Regions from separate parts of the Brenneria izadpanahii genome, predicted to be linked through region 2. Evidence: riboswitches for the same ligand, from Rfam matches in the RefSeq annotation. Region 2 holds a riboswitch; the other holds the start of a gene.
What was found. Region 2 has a riboswitch for cobalamin ahead of btuB (TonB-dependent vitamin B12 receptor BtuB). Riboswitches for the same ligand answer to the same signal wherever they lie in the genome.

Region 1 (4,428 bases), 1.4 Mb from region 2:
TCCGCATCGGCGAAACGGTAATCGGGCCGCTCGCTGGCGATGATGTCGCCGATAATGACAAAACTTTGCCGTTCGATGTCCTGCGGCTGCTGAAGATAGTTCATGTGTCCGTTCCTTATGCCGTCATGACCGACAGCAGAAAATACGCGGCGCTAAACAGCATCAAGGCCAGTAAGGAAGCGACCTTCATCAAATTGATGCTGCGCGGGATATCGTTCAGGGTAATCTCCCGGCGTTCATCGCCGATCCAGGGTTTCTCCACCCGCTCGCCGAAATAGTTGTTCGGCCCGCCAAGCCGTACCCCCAACGCGCCGGCTACCGTGGCTTCCGACCAGGCGCAGTTGGGGCTGGAGTGCTGATAACGATCGCGCCAGCCGATGCGCCATGCCTGCCGGTAATCATCCTTCAGCAGCCAGGCCGCCGCGCTCAGCAGCAGCCACCCCAACCGGGCGGGGATATAGTTCGCCAGATCGTCCATCCGGGCGGAAACATAGCCGATCGACCGGTACTTCGAATTTTTGTAACCCACCATCGAATCCAGGGTATTCACCGCTTTGTAGGCCATCGCCAACGGCGCGCCGCCCAGCAGCAGGAAAAACAGCGGCGCAATCACGCCGTCGATACTGTTCTCCGCCACGGTTTCCACCACCGCCCGGGTGATTTGCGGTTTTTCAAGCTGCGAAGTATCGCGCCCGACGATCCATGAGAGCTGTCGGCGGCTCTCTTCCAGCGTTCCGTGCCGCAATGCCTGATGAACCGCCAGCGCCGCATCGCTCAGGCAACGCCCCGCCAGACAGGTGTAAATCATCCACACTTCCGCCAGCCAGCCGAGCCACGGCTGGATCGCCGTCAGCAGCGCCAAAACGCCCCAGCTGACTCCCCAGGCGATGCCCACCACGGCCAGCCACAGCAATCCGCCGCCCAGCTTAAGCGCCCGTTCGCTGCGGCAGCAGGCGCGAATGCCCCGTTGCAGCCAGGCGATCAGATTGCCGATCCAGCGCACCGGATGCGGCCAATGCGGGGGATCGCCCAGCCAATAATCAAGTAAAAAAGCGACGAGCCAGGCCGCCAGCGTCAAGGTCATAGCGGCCTCCGGGCGGCGGAAAGCCAGCGATCGAGCACGCCGGGACGCTGGGCGAAATGAATATGCAGATAGCCGGCATAGGTCTGATCGAGCTGATAACCGCCCTGCCACTGCTGGATCACGGCGCCGTCGCGGGATTTGGCGCAGTCGAAGACGGGAGATAGCGACGTGGAAAAATCGGAGTAATGGAATTCATGACCGCGCAGGATCTCGCCCGCCGCCGCCAGCAGCGTATCCTGCTTCGCCTGCGCCTGACAGTAGCCAAAGCGGGTCAGCCGTTTTCCCATCCGGCTTTCGCCGGGCAGAATCCCCGTCATGGCATGACGCTGTCCATCAGGGGTAGTCAGCCCCGATCCCAGATACATCAGGCCGCCGCATTCGGCATACAGCGGGATCCGGCGCTGATGCGCCCGATGCAGGGCGCGGTGCATCGCGGTATTGGCCGCCAGCTGCGGCGCGTAGATTTCCGGATAGCCGCCGCCGATATAAATCATCCGGCAGTCGGGAAGCTGGCGATCGTAAAGCGGGCTGAAACGCTGAATACGTACCCCGGCCTGCTCCAGCAGATCCAGATTGTCCGGATAGTAAAAGTTGAAGGCTTCGTCATCGGCCAGCGCCAGCGTCAGACCGTCGGCCAGTTCGGGCGCCGGCAAAGCGGGCGCTTCGCCGTCGGGGAATACCGTGTTGCCGCACAGCGCCAGCAGACGGTCTACTTCGATGGTTTCTTCCACCTGCCGGGCCAACTGCCGCCAGCGGAGATCGTCATTAGCCTGTTCCTGCGCCGGGATCAGACCGAGGTGACGGGAAGGCAAAGTCACCTCTTCCATGACCGGCAGCCGCCCCAGCACCGGGATGCCGCAATAGTGTTCAATGGCGTGGCGAATAAGCGCGTAGTGCTGCGCCGAGCTGACGCGATTAACAATCACGCCCGCGATGGTCAACGCCGGATCGAAACGGCAAAAACCCATCACGGTGGCCGCCACCGACGTCGATACCGCTTTGCCGTCCACCAGCAAAATCACCGGGCACCCCAGCTGCTTCGCCATCGCCGCCGTGCTGCAATAGTCCGGATCGGCGCCGTAACCGTCATACAGCCCCATCACCCCTTCGATTACCGCTACATCGGCATGACGCATATGCTGGTTATATAAACCGTTTAGCGTTGCCGGCGGCAGCATAAAGGCGTCCAGATTGCGGGAAGCTACGCCGCATACCGCGCTGTGCCAGCCGCTGTCCAGATAATCCGGCCCGACCTTGAAGGGCTGGACGGCAAGCCCGCGCCGCATCAGCGCCCGCAGAAGCCCCAGCGTGACGGTGGTTTTGCCGCAGCCGCTGCCGGTGCCGGCGATCACGAAGGCTTTTTTATCCGTCCCGGTCCGATCCGGTTTTTTTTCACTGAAGCCTGACATAAAAAATCCCGACGTTTCGGCCGGGAAATGCAGTGTCACAAGAGTACGCGCAGCCAGCATCGCTGATGCACGCATCGGATGACAACCCGCTTCCCACCGAAGGAGTTGAATATATACATACAGACTGTCAGGTCGGTCTTCTGGCTTAGCGTCAACCTCCCCCGCGCCTTCCCAATCATACGATCAGTGGCTTTTACGGGGTTGTCGGCATCACAGCAGCGGGGGCTGCGGGGGAATTTCACCCCCTTCCCAGCAGAATCATTTGAAAAGATTCTTACCTGACAGCGATATCATGGCTATTTCACTTTTATCTTTTTATTAACACCACATTAACGTTTATATATCTGTTATATATTTTTACATAAGGTAATAGTCGTCATTCCCGCCTGCCGACTCAGGGATGACGACGGCGGTATTCATAAGGATGAAGTTTATAAGATCGCTTTGCGCTCAAACTCAATATAGCCCTTTCATAGCAAAAAAATGGCGAACTTTATTTTTTAACGATGCCCCTTTTCGCGCCGGAATAACAAATTATTGTTCTCTTCATCGCGAAAATCCTCGCTATTCAGGCCGGTATGACGAAGGCCAAATAGCAAAATTTTGTCATCGTCCGTTATGCCGCTCAACCATGCCGTAGGAACTCATCACAAATTCATACCCCCATTAATCAAGATATGCATCATACTGGATCCAGGATTCAATCCCTTGATGTTGTGCAATAAATGGAGAGGAAAATCGAATGCAAAATATACGTGGTTTTGCTGCGCTTGATGCCGCCAGCCCGTTAGTTCCACATCAGTTTGTCCGCAGAGATCCGCGAGAAGATGATGTAATCATCGATATTGTTTATTGCGGCGTGTGCCATTCCGACATCCATATGGCGCGCAACGAGTGGAAAAACAGCCATTACCCCCTCGTCCCCGGACATGAAATCATCGGCAAGGTCGTTGGCGTGGGTAAATCAGTCACGCGATTTAAACAAGGCGACTGGGTCGGCGTCGGCTGCATGGTGGACTCCTGTCAACAGTGTGACGCCTGTGAAGACGGCCTGGAACAGTATTGTGAAGAAGGTATGACTCTGACCTACGGCGCGGTCGACCGTCACGATGGCCTGCCGACCTTCGGCGGCTATTCCGAGCGTATCGTCGTTTCCGATAAATTCGTGCTGCGCCTATCCGATAAGCTGGATATGAAATCCGCCGCGCCGTTGCTGTGCGCCGGGATCACCACCTACTCGCCGCTGCGCCACTGGAATGTCGGACCGGGCGATAAAGTCGCCGTTGTCGGTCTGGGCGGACTGGGACACATGGGGCTAAAGTTTGCCAAAGCCATGGGGGCTGAAGTCACGCTATTCACCCGTTCGCCAGGCAAAGAGCAGGAAGCGCGCCGCCTGGGCGCGGACCGCGTGATCATCTCCTCCGATGACGCGCAGATGAAAACCGCCGCCAACACTTTCGATATCATTCTTGATACGGTGCCGATGCAGCACGATCTCAATCCCTATCTGGCCACGCTGGCGCGTGACGGCACGCTGATCCTGGTCGGGCTGATTGAGCCGATTGAACCGACGGTACACAGCGGATTGCTGGTCATGGGCCGTAAGAACATTGCCGGCTCCCTGATTGGCGGTATTCAAGAAACACAGGAAATGCTGGACTTTTGCGCCGAACACGGCATTAGCTGTGACGTTGAGATGATCAACATGCAGGATATCAACACCGCCTACGAGCGCATGCTGAAGAGTGACGTGCATTACCGCTTTGTGATTGAAATGGCTTCTCTGAAACAGAGTTTCCAGAGTTGATTATTTATCCCCGTCAGCTTTCACGTTGCTGAAAGGCTTTCCCCAGGGATGGGGCGAGTAATCGCCTACCTGCTCAGCAAACAATCCCACTTACCGGCGAAAGCGCCTGACGACGGCGAAAGCCTCAA
Region 2 (4,428 bases):
AGGTATAGCTTCCGGTGAGATAGTATTCTCGCCCTGCCGTACGGTAGCCATATGCCGTCTCATAATCTTTATCAAACAGGTTGGCGATTCTACCACGAACCGTTAGTTGGGGGGTTATCGGATATGAGGCGGAAAGATCGACCGTGCTGTAGCTTGGCAGGCGGCGTTGTTGAGCGTTAAATATACTTGGGCTGTTATCGTATCGTTTGCCGGTGTACTGATAAACGATATCCATATCAACATCAAACATGGTCCAGTCAATCTGGTATGAGGCTTTTTGCTTAGCGCGACGCGCCAACACGCTATTATCCGAGTCCCGTCGAGGATCCAGGTATTCTAGCGTGAGACGATGACTAAATATCCCAGTATCAACGTTACCCGTCCACTCCACGCCTTTTATGGTCGCTTTATCCGTATTGAAATACTTGCTGGTGGCAAAATCGTAATCAATCAGATTATCAACCTTGTTGCGGTAAGCGGATAAACGCCATGACAACGGCCCGGTAAGCCCTTCCAATCCGGCTTCCCACTGAGACGACTCCTCTGCCTTAATATCTCTATTACCCCAGGTGCCGTATATCTGACCAAAAGCCGGAGCGCGAAACGCGGTTCCGTACGACACGGTGAAGCGATAGCCCGGTATAAATTCCCAGCCAGCGGCGCCCTGCCAGGTATTATGGCGATTATATTGGCTGCTATCGTCCGTCCGTACGGCGCCTTCTAATGTTACCTGATCAAAGTATTGTTGCTGGGCGGTAAGATAGAACCCAGTGTTTTCACGCGCATGTCCTTCATTGCCCGTGCCCGGCTTGTTCTCTTCCCTCCGCCAGTCAGCACCGGCGCTCACCGAACCATGCGCTATTTGTAACGTATTGCCCCATAATACGCTGCGCTGCGTCACTTCATTCAATGAGTAGCCGGGGGCATAGTTCCCTTGGTCGGATTCGAAATTATAATCTTTATATGTCTGATAACTTGCAATAAATTGCGATGAAAAATCGTTATGTTGGAATCGCAGGCCGCCATCAAAATTCCGGCTGTATAGCTGCCGCGTATCGCTGCTGCCGGCAGAGGTTTGATCGTAATCGGTCTTATTGCCGTAGCCATAGGAGCGCACAAAACCGGACACAGAATCATTGAATCGCTGTTCTATGCTTCCCCAAAGAGCCTTGCTACGAAAGCCATCGTCATCGTTATCGGCTGGAACGGATGACCTAGGGTAGACATTGAAACCCTGTGTTTCCTCAAAAGATCCGGCCAAACTTAACGCGGTATTATCTCCGATATGCTGACGAATGCTGCCATCATAGATTTGATATTTATGCGAACCCATGCCCGCTTCCAGTTTTCCGCCATCCGTCTCTTTTTGAGTAATGATATTAATTACCCCGCCGATGGCTTCCGAGCCATAAACAGCCGAGCGAGGGCCGCGGATATATTCAATACGCTGCACCAGCGTCATCGGTATCTGATTAAAATCAACGCTACCGATCACTCCCGGCGAGGCCATGCGAACCCCATCAATCAAGACGAGCACATGACTGGAATTGGTTCCGCGAATAAACATCGACGCGCTTTGCCTCATCCCCCCGTTCTGCGCGATATCCACGCCCGGCAGACGGCGCATAACATCCGTCAGGTTTTTTGCCTGCCAGCGGTCGATATCTTCGCGGGTAACGATATCTACCGGGGCAAGAACAGAAGAAACGGGTTGAGGAACGCGGTTAGCCGTAACGACGATATCACCGTCACGCTCTTGAGATGAATCCGTATTGTCTTGCGCCCAGACGGGAAAGGCCGTGACAGAGAACACTGTCGACAGCAATATTTTTTTATTAAGCATTTATCGAGCATCCAAACGATATAGAGGATGCCGCACTACCATGATGAATAGCACGCGATGATCATGGTCACTGCGACGTATACCGGCAGGTCTTCGGGCTTGGGGCCGCTGTTACTTTGATTCCCGAAACATCGTTCGTGATCGCCATGATTCGCAATAAACGTTGGTAACAACCGTTCGTAACAACAAAGAGCGATGACTTCCCATCTTTAACAAGACAGTGTCTGCATCATGCTATCGCTCTGACTACCCTTACCGCTGCGCGTCAGCTCCAGATTCACACTGGATTCCCTTTTAACTTGTAATAAAAGGCCGGATTTTCATGCTACGATCGCGCTACTCGGAGGTCTAGTCTCTTATTTCATTACAGAGTAATAACATTGTAAAGCTGGACTTCCCAGCCGGATTACCTGGATTTTCCGGCCAATATAGCCATTTTTGATGCCGTTCAGATGAGAAAACCATGACGCCAGAGAACTTGCCCGTTGAACAATACGACAACCAGTTAGCACAAAAAACAGAACGTCTTAGCAACATGATGGCATCATTTAATGCGCCTAAACCTGCTGTTTTTCGTTCCCCCGCCAGCCATTACCGAATGCGCGCAGAGTTCCGCATCTGGCATGACGGCGACGATCTTTACCACATCATGTTCGATCAACAGACCAAGCAGCGTATTCGCGTCGATCGGTTTCCGGCGGCCAGCGAATTGATAAACCGGTTGATGCCTGCATTGATCGCCGCTCTGCGGCCCAATCCTATTCTGCGTCGCAAACTGTTCCAGATTGATTATCTTTCCACCATGAGTGGCGAAGTAGTGGTTTCCATGCTGTATCACCGGGCGTTGGATGATGAATGGCGGCAGCATGCCGGCGCGCTGCGCGATGAACTGCGTACGCAGGGGTTTCAATTGCAACTGATTGGCCGCGCGACAAAAACCAAGATCTGCCTGGATCGGGATTATGTCGACGAATGTCTGCCCGTCGCCGGGCGCGATATGATTTACCGGCAGGTTGAGAACAGCTTTACCCAACCCAACGCGTTCATCAACATTCAAATGCTGGAATGGGCGCTGGACGCGACAAAAGGTTCGACGGGGGATCTGCTGGAGCTGTATTGCGGCAACGGAAATTTCTCACTGGCGCTGGCGCGTAATTTTGATCGCGTGCTGGCGACCGAAATCGCCAAGCCGTCGGTCGCCGCCGCGCAATACAATATTGCCGCCAATCACATTGATAACGTGCAAATTATCCGTATGTCGGCGGAAGAGTTTACGCAAGCCATGAATGGCGTTCGCCCGTTCAAGCGTTTACAAGGCATCGATCTGACAGACTATCGCTGCGAAACCATTTTCGTCGATCCCCCGCGTAGCGGGCTGGATACGGAAACCGTCAAGCTGGTACAGGCTTATCCGCGTATTCTTTATATTTCCTGCAATCCCGAAACGCTGCGCCATAATCTGGAAACGCTGACGGAAACTCATCAAATCAGCCGGCTGGCGCTGTTTGACCAATTCCCCTACACCCACCATATGGAATGCGGCGTGCTGCTTGAGAAACGCCAGTAATCATGCGGCAAGGCAGGTGGTCTTTACTCGCCTGCCGTACGTCATACCTCCGGGGCGTCATTCTCTTTGGCGGATTTCCGGGCTTTTAGCTTGAAGCCGATCCAGAACACCAATGCCACGCACAGAATTGAGGGCACAAAGTTTGAGCCTATACTGGGATACTCAACGCGCACGATCGCGCTGTAGAGCAACAGCCCCAGTAAAAAACAGGCGGCCACCAGCAGGGGAGCCTCTTCCGACATACTGCGGCTCATATATCGCTGGTGAAGGCAATAGATGGATAAAATCAGCGTAATGATGGGAAATATCGAAAACGGCACCAGCGCGCTAAACAACGCAGAAAATGAACCGTTAATGGATAAACCCGCGACCAACGCTAAAATCAGCGTACCTTTTTCTCCATAATGGTAGGATTGTTCTGTCATAGCTTTTCTCTTCTCTATAGCTGTTTATACCCTTCCATTTTCCAAGCCGGCTTCCGGCGCGCTGAAATCTATCGGGTATATACCAAAAATTTACGACATACCTGCGTGGCTATCCTGCTCTTTGCGATACCAGTAGTAGGCGCCTTTGGAAATCATGCGCAGTTGCAATACCAGCCTCTCCTCCAGTTGTTTCCGCTGCTCCAGGCCGACATCCAGCGCCTCCGCCCCGGCGCTGAAAACAATGATGACCATCGCTTCCGCCTGCGCTTCCGCAAAACTGCGTGGAATATGATTTTCGACTTCCAGATAATCCGCCAGTTCAGCAATAAAATGCTGAATCTCGCGCGCGACAGCGGCGCGAAACGCGGCGGAAGTCCCCGAACGCTCGCGCAATAACAGCCTGAAGGCATTAGGGTTATTGCCGATAAACTCCATAAAGGTTGAGACCGACGTTTTTATCACGCTGCCGCTTTTGGCAATTCGTTGCCGCGCCTGGCGCATCAGCTGGCGCAGCATCAGGCCGCTTTCATCGACCATCGTTAACCCGAGCTCATCCACATCACGGAAGTGACGATAGAAAGACGTCGGCGCGA

Region 1: linked by a shared signal. The riboswitch ahead of HC231_RS16050 (cobyrinic acid a,c-diamide synthase CobB) and the one ahead of btuB (TonB-dependent vitamin B12 receptor BtuB) in region 2 are both predicted to bind cobalamin.

Annotation. Positions count from the first base shown of each region.
Region 1 is NZ_CP050854.1:3,596,199-3,600,626, forward strand. It holds gene HC231_RS16040 (cobalt-precorrin-8 methylmutase) at 1-104, opposite strand, end outside; gene cbiB (adenosylcobinamide-phosphate synthase CbiB) at 116-1,078, opposite strand; gene HC231_RS16050 (cobyrinic acid a,c-diamide synthase CobB) at 1,081-2,493, opposite strand; cobalamin riboswitch at 2,607-2,790, opposite strand; gene HC231_RS16055 (NAD(P)-dependent alcohol dehydrogenase) at 3,236-4,300, shown strand.
Region 2 is NZ_CP050854.1:5,018,910-5,023,337, forward strand. It holds gene btuB (TonB-dependent vitamin B12 receptor BtuB) at 1-1,843, opposite strand, end outside; gene murI (glutamate racemase) at 1-51, opposite strand, end outside; cobalamin riboswitch at 1,911-2,176, opposite strand; gene trmA (tRNA (uridine(54)-C5)-methyltransferase TrmA) at 2,307-3,410, shown strand; gene HC231_RS22485 (YijD family membrane protein) at 3,452-3,835, opposite strand; gene fabR (HTH-type transcriptional repressor FabR) at 3,926-4,428, opposite strand, start outside.